3 regions of the Brachymonas sp. J145 genome follow, and region 3 is predicted to be linked to each of the others. Evidence: predicted binding sites of a transcription regulator. Region 3 holds the regulator's gene; each other region holds the start of a gene.
What was found. Region 3 encodes HrcA, which represses chaperone genes, less so after heat shock. Its sites were predicted from a motif close to TTAGCACTCNNNNNNNNNGAGTGCTAA; they were not measured.
Positions count from the first base shown of each region.

Region 1 (2,268 bases), on a different contig from region 3:
GCGCAGCCAGGCCTCGATCCCTTGCAATGGCCCGCCCGGGCCGCTACCGCTGCCCCCGGCCGGCCGCTCCAGCCAGCCCCAGCCGACCATCCACTTGGTGCCCTTGGCCCACCACCAGTGCAGCACGCTGGTCACCAGCGCAGCAATACCCAGCCACTTGTGCAGGCGGTACATCTTGTCCAGGCCATCCAGCGCCGATTCCAGCCAGGCCGGACGCAGCGCCAGCCACATGCACAAGGCCATGCTGCCCATGGCCAGCACACCGCTGTACTGCACGAAGACGTTGCGGAACGGGAAATAGCCAAATGGCTGCGGCCACAGGGAATCGGCCATCAGCCACAGCCCTGTCAGACCCAGCAAGATGCCCCACAGGGCGGCCCGTATTCTGCGCATGGAAACCTCACTTTCATTAGAGATATTTCCATGGTAGCCGCCGAATCTTAAGACTGACTGATGGAACAGTACTACCTTGGTAGGATACAGGGCACTGGACGGCATCTGCCAGCAGTGGTAAATTGCTTGAAAATCAGGAACTTGCCATGCATTCTTGCACCAGAGCCACAGACATTGCCGATCCCGATCCGCTGCGCCGCCAGGCCATGGCGCTGCTGCCCCTGCTGGCCGCCACTGCGCTGCTGGCCGGCTGTGGCTCCAGCCCCAGGACAGGCAGCCGACAGGCGCGCCGCCCTGCCCCCGCCCCTACAGGCGGCCAGTTGCGCACGCGCTACCCGCAACTGGCAGCCAGCCGGCCGGTCCTGCTCGATCCGCGCCTGCGCGAAGCCGCCGTCGCCAGCGCCCTGATGACGGTCAACACGCCCTACCGCTACGGCGGCAATACGCCGGAAGGCGGCTTTGACTGCAGCGGGCTGGTGCAATACGTGTTCAACAGCATCGGTGGCCAGCGCCTGCCGCGTAGCACGCGCCAGTGGGCCGAAGGCAGCACGCCGCTGGAGCTGTCGCGGCTACAGCGCGGCGACCTGCTGTTCTTCAATACCAGCGGTGCCTCGTTCTCGCACATGGGCATCCATATCGGCAACCACCAGTTCGTGCACGCGCCGTCCACCGGCGGCACGGTGCGCACCGACAGCCTCTACAACCGCTATTTCGCACCGCGTTTTGACGGCGCACGCAGCGTGTTCCAGCGCGCCTGAAACCGGCCAAATCCTGCGGCGCAACAGGAATTTGCCGCTCGGCTCTTGAAATCCTGCCGGACACCCTTATCATTAGCACTCATCAGGGCAGAGTGCTAACAACGCCCTGTGCCAGCCTCGCGGCTGGTCTGCCTCAGGCATTCCACTGGCACCTTCCACAGGTGCCAGTGCCCATTTTTCAATCTGAACTCAACCAGTTCTCAAAGGAGATCCTCATGAAACTGCGTCCCATCGCCGATCGCGTGATCGTCAAGCGTCTGGAAAACGAAACCAAGACTGCCTCCGGCATCGTCATCCCCGACAACGCCGCCGAGAAGCCCGACCAGGGTGAAGTGCTGGCCGTGGGCCCGGGCAAGAGCAACGACAAGGGCGAAGTCAAGGCCCTGTCCGTGAAAGTGGGCGACCGCGTCCTGTTCGGCAAGTACAGTGGCCAGACCGTGAAGCTGAACGGCGAAGAACTGCTGGTCATGAAGGAAGACGACCTGTTCGCCGTCGTCGAGCAGTAATCGTTTCCATCCCCTTCTGAACATTCATTCAAGACAAAGAACACTGGAGAAATTCACATGGCAGCTAAAGACGTAGTATTTGGCAATGACGCACGCGCCCGCATGGTTGAAGGCGTGAACATCCTGGCCAACGCGGTCAAGACCACCCTGGGCCCGAAGGGTCGCAACGTGGTGCTGGAGCGCTCCTTCGGCGCCCCCACCGTGACCAAGGACGGCGTGTCCGTGGCCAAGGAAATCGAGCTGAAGGACAAGCTGCAGAACATGGGCGCGCAAATGGTCAAGGAAGTCGCTTCCAAGACCTCCGACAACGCTGGTGACGGTACCACCACCGCCACCGTGCTGGCCCAGGCCATCGTGCGCGAAGGCATGAAGTACGTGGCCGCCGGCATGAACCCGATGGACCTGAAGCGCGGTATCGACAAGGCCGTTGCCGCCCTGGTCGAGCAGCTGAAGGGCGCTTCCAAGCCCACCACCACCTCCAAGGAAATCGCCCAGGTCGGTTCCATTTCCGCCAACTCCGACGAATCCATCGGCCAGATCATCGCTGAAGCCATGGACAAGGTTGGCAAGGAAGGCGTGATCACCGTGGAAGACGGCAAGTCCCTGCAGAA
Region 1 covers NZ_JAZDCI010000016.1:14,935-17,202, forward strand. The annotation lists gene V1261_RS11360 (ferredoxin reductase family protein) at 1-393, opposite strand, end outside; gene V1261_RS11365 (C40 family peptidase) at 540-1,151, shown strand; gene groES (co-chaperone GroES) at 1,367-1,657, shown strand; gene groL (chaperonin GroEL) at 1,715-2,268, shown strand, end outside.
Region 1: a site for HrcA is predicted at 1,224-1,250, ahead of groES (co-chaperone GroES). Genes of this name have one in related genera too.

Region 2 (2,268 bases), on a different contig from region 3:
GACGATGCGGCGGCTGCGCGCATCCAGCGTATCGAGCGCGGCGGCGATGCCGTCGGTGGCCATGGTGTCGCGCTGGCGCGCTTCCAGCATGGCGGTCGGCTCGTGGCTGGCGTCGGACAGGTAGGCGATCGGGCCAAAGGCCTGCTCGCCGTCATCGGACGGAGCCGGATCCAGCAGCACGTCACCGCCAGACATGCGCGTTTCCATCTCCATCACTTCTTCGCGCTTGACGTTCAGGTCTTGCGCGATGATGTCGATTTCCTGCTCGGTCAGACCGTCGCGATGCGCCATCACGTCGTCCAGGTCAGCGGCGGCGCGGAAGCCCTGCTTCTTGCTGCGCAGGTTGAAGAACAGCTTGCGCTGCGCCTTGGTGGTGGCCACCTTGACCATGCGCCAGTTCTTCAGGATGTACTCGTGGATCTCGGCCTTGATCCAGTGCATGGCGTAGCTGACCAGACGCACGCCCTGCGACGGGTCAAAGCGGCGTACCGCCTTCATCAGGCCGACGTTGCCTTCCTGGATCAGGTCGCCATGCGGCAGGCCGTAGCCCAGGTACTGGCGCGACACGGCAACCACCAGTCGCAGGTGCGACATGATCAGGCGGCCGGCAGCGTCCAGGTCATTGTTTTCCTTGAGTTTTTTGGCGTAATCCTGCTCCTGCTCGGAGGTGAGCATGGGCATGCGGTTGACCGCAGAAATATAGGCGTCAAGATTGCCCAGCGGGGGCATGGTGGCCACGGCCGACCAGTTGGGGGCCAGGGCCAGGTCAGTCTTGTTGGAAACCACAGCGTTGTCTGCCACGTATCGTTTACTCCTTTAAGGGTTGGAGTCATTCCTGGAAGGAATGTTCCGTTCGTTCCTCAAATATTAGCACTCTGACGTTACGAGTGCTAAGTCAGGGCGTGAAAGACGTAACAAACCGAAGGATTGCCGTCTGCCCGCTGGCAGGCCGCCCTGATGTCCATTATGGAAAGCAGGGCGGGGACGGCGTGTAGGACAGGGGCGGATCAGCCCAGCAGTGCCTGGGCAAATTCGCGCGCGTTGAAGGTCTGCAGGTCTTCCAGCTTTTCGCCGACGCCGACGAAGTAGACCGGTACCGGCTTTTCGCGGGCGATGGCGCAGAGCACGCCACCCTTGGCCGTGCCATCCAGTTTGGTCACGATCAGGCCGGTAAGTTCCAGTGCCTCGTCAAACGCCTTGACTTGGGCCAGCGCGTTCTGGCCGGTATTGCCGTCAATCACCAGCAGCACCTCGTGCGGCGCGGTGACATAGGCCTTGGTGATGGTGCGGCGGATCTTCTTCAGCTCGTCCATCAGGTGCAGCTGGGTCGGCAGACGACCGGCGGTATCGACCAGCACCACGTCCTTCTCGCGCGCGCGGCCGGCGGCCACGGCGTCAAAGCTGAGCGCGGCCGGATCGCCACCGGAGCTGCTGACGATTTCCACCGTGTTGCGGTCGGCCCAGATTGCCAGCTGCTCGCGCGCGGCGGCACGGAAGGTGTCGGCAGCCGCCAGCAGCACTTGCTGCTGGTGGTCGCTCAGGTGCTTGGTCAGCTTGCCGATAGAGGTCGTCTTGCCGGCGCCGTTGACACCGGCGACCATGATCACGGTCGGCGTGTGCTCGCCGATCACCAGCGGCTTCTGCAGGGGTGCCAGCAGGTCGGCAACCGCATCGACCAGCAGCGCCTTGACCTGGGCCGGATCGCTGGCGCGCGCGTTCTTGACGCGCTGCTTCAGGTCTTCCAGCAGGAATTCGGTGGCTTGCACGCCGGCATCGGCCATCAGCAGTGCAGCTTCCAGGTCTTCGTACAGTTCGTCGTCGATGCGGGTGCCGGTGAATACGGTGCTGATATTGCTGCCGGTGCGGCGCAGGCCAGTCTTCAGGCGGCTGTACCAGCCGGCACGATCCGGATCCAGCGACTCGGGCCGCTCCTGGGGCGGGGCGGACAGGGCGTAGCTGTCGCTGGCGATGGCCTCGGCCGGGCTGTCCATAGGTGCAGGAACAGCAGCCACGGGCGCGACGACCGGCGGCACCGGCTCGATGATTTCCGGCGGCAGCTCATGCTCGGTGGCCGCTTCCATGGCGGCGCGCTCCAGCTCTTCCTCGTCGATGGGCGGCAGTTCGGCGGCTGCCGTTTCGCCAGCAGGCGTCTCGGCCTCGACCGTGGATGCAGCCGGCTCCTCGTCGCTGCCGAAACTGCGGCGCAGCCGGTTCAGCCAGCCCTTGGGGGCTTCGGCAGCGGGCTTGGCAGCCACGTCGGCGGCGGGT
Region 2 covers NZ_JAZDCI010000002.1:200,026-202,293, reverse strand. The annotation lists gene rpoH (RNA polymerase sigma factor RpoH) at 1-729, opposite strand, end outside; gene ftsY (signal recognition particle-docking protein FtsY) at 1,008-2,268, opposite strand, start outside.
Region 2: a site for HrcA is predicted at 868-894, ahead of rpoH (RNA polymerase sigma factor RpoH). Genes of this name have one in related genera too.

Region 3 (2,268 bases):
GACCCGGCTGGTTGGCAGGATCAGGCGAGCTCAGCGCCGGGTCAAAGCCGTGTGGCAGCAGGCCCACTTCCTGCGGCGTATCGCGCATCAGCAGCCAGGTCGCCAGCACCGGAATCACGAACACGATGACTGCGGCCAGCAGCATGGCTGCACGCCAGCCGGCACTGGACGAGACCATGGGCACCAGCAGCGACCACAGCATGCCACCCACGCCGGTACCGCCCATCACGATGCCAATCGCCGTGCCCTTGCCGCCGACAAACCAGTTGTTGACCCAGATGATGGGCACCAGATGAAAGCTCAGGCCATAGCCGGTGCCCAGCACGATGCCCGCCAGATAAAAGTGCCACACTTCCGTGCTGGAGGCAAACAGCACCATGCCCACGGTCACCAGGCTGGTACCCAAGTACATCATGCGCTTGGCACCGAGCTTCGGGAACAGCGTCCTGCCCAGCAGCATCATCGACAGCACGATGGAGAGCAGCGTGAAGGTGTAGTACCAGAGAAAGGCACCGTTGCGCTGCGGGAACAGCTCCTGGATCACGTAGGGGTGAATGAAGGACAGTCCCGACAAGACGATGGAACCACCCATCATGACCAGGCAGCCCCCCAGCATGATGCGCCAATGCCAGCGGCTGAAGCCGCGTGCAGGGCCCGTCCGGGAAGGGGTGGAAGTCGCCATCGGATTTCCTTGTTCGTATTGCGCTTATATGATTGTAAATTTCAACCATTTATTGCAGCGGGCAAAATGCAGGATTTCTTGATCTGGCGCAAGAAATCACCCGCTGCAGGCCCTATTCTGCATCGCACCATCCGGTTTTGACAGAAAAAATGCTGCGTTTCAGCTGCGCGGGCTCAGTGCATTGCCCAGCAGGCGCGCGGTGATGTCCACCACCTCGACCATGCGCGCATACGGCATGCGGATCGGGCCAATCACGCCCAGCGTGCCAACCACCTGCCCATCCACATGGTACGGCGCCGTCACCACCGACAATTCCTCGACCGGCACGACCTGGCTTTCGCCGCCGATATAGATATGCACGCCCTCGGCCTGGCTCGATTCATCCAGCAGCCGCATCAGCAGCGTCTTTTGCTCGAACAAGTCAAAGGCACGACGCAGCTGCGACATGTCGGAGGAAAAATCGCTGACCGACAGCAGGTTGCGTTCGCCGGCAATCACCACGTCCTGCTCCGCAGCCGATTGCATGGCCTCGGTGCTGGCCTGGATCGCCGCCTGCATCAGGCCGGCAATTTCGCCACGCAGACTTTCGACTTCGGTCTTGAGGCGCGCCCAGACCTGCTCCATCGCCATGCCGCTGTAATGCGCGTTCAGGTAGTTGGAAGCCTCGACCAGCTGGCTCTGGTCAAAGTCGGTTTCGGTGAACAGCACGCGGTTCTGCACATCGCCATCGGGCGAGACGATGATCACCAGGATGCGTTTTTCGGACAGGCGCAGGAATTCAATATGGCGGAACACCGAGCCGCGACGCGGGCTCATCACCACGCCAACGAATTGCGACAGGCTGGACAGCATGTTGGCCGCGCTGGCAATCACTTTCTTGGGCTGTTCGGGCGCCAGCGCCAGCTGCGGCGCAATATCTTGCAGCTCGCGTGGCTGCACCGTCAGCATGGTGTCCACGAACAGGCGCAGGCCACGGCTGGTGGGAATACGCCCGGCCGAGGTATGCGGGCTGGCGATCAGGCCCAGGCCTTCCAGGTCAGCCATGACGTTGCGGATGGTGGCGGCCGACAGCTCCAGCCCCGAGGCCTGCGACAGGGTGCGGGAACCAACCGGCTGACCGTCTGCCAGGTAGCGGTCGACCAGGGTTTTGAGGAGCAATTTCGCGCGTTCATCCAGCATGGGATGTCATTTTAATGGTTTAATTCCAATCATGAAGAAACAGTTTCACCACGTTGCCGTTGTCGGCAAATACCTGCAGGCGCCCAGTCCGCAAGCCTCCCCTTCCGAGGGGACGCCACAGGCGGTGCTGCGCTCTGTCATTGGCTGCCTGCTGGCCCATGGCTGTCAGGTATCGGTAGAAGCTGCCACCGCCGAACGTAGTGGTTTGGGTGACATGTTTCCGACCCTGGCGCTGGACCAGATCGGCCGCCACTGTGACCTGGCGGTAGTGGTGGGCGGTGACGGTACCATGCTGGCCGCCGCGCGACAGCTGGCCCCGAGCAAGGTGCCGCTGATCGGTATCAACCAGGGCCGTCTCGGCTTCATCACCGACATTTCACTCACACGCATCAACGAGACGATTCCGC
Region 3 covers NZ_JAZDCI010000003.1:125,771-128,038, reverse strand. The annotation lists gene V1261_RS04525 (MFS transporter) at 1-682, opposite strand, end outside; gene hrcA (heat-inducible transcriptional repressor HrcA) at 842-1,861, opposite strand; gene V1261_RS04515 (NAD kinase) at 1,893-2,268, shown strand, end outside.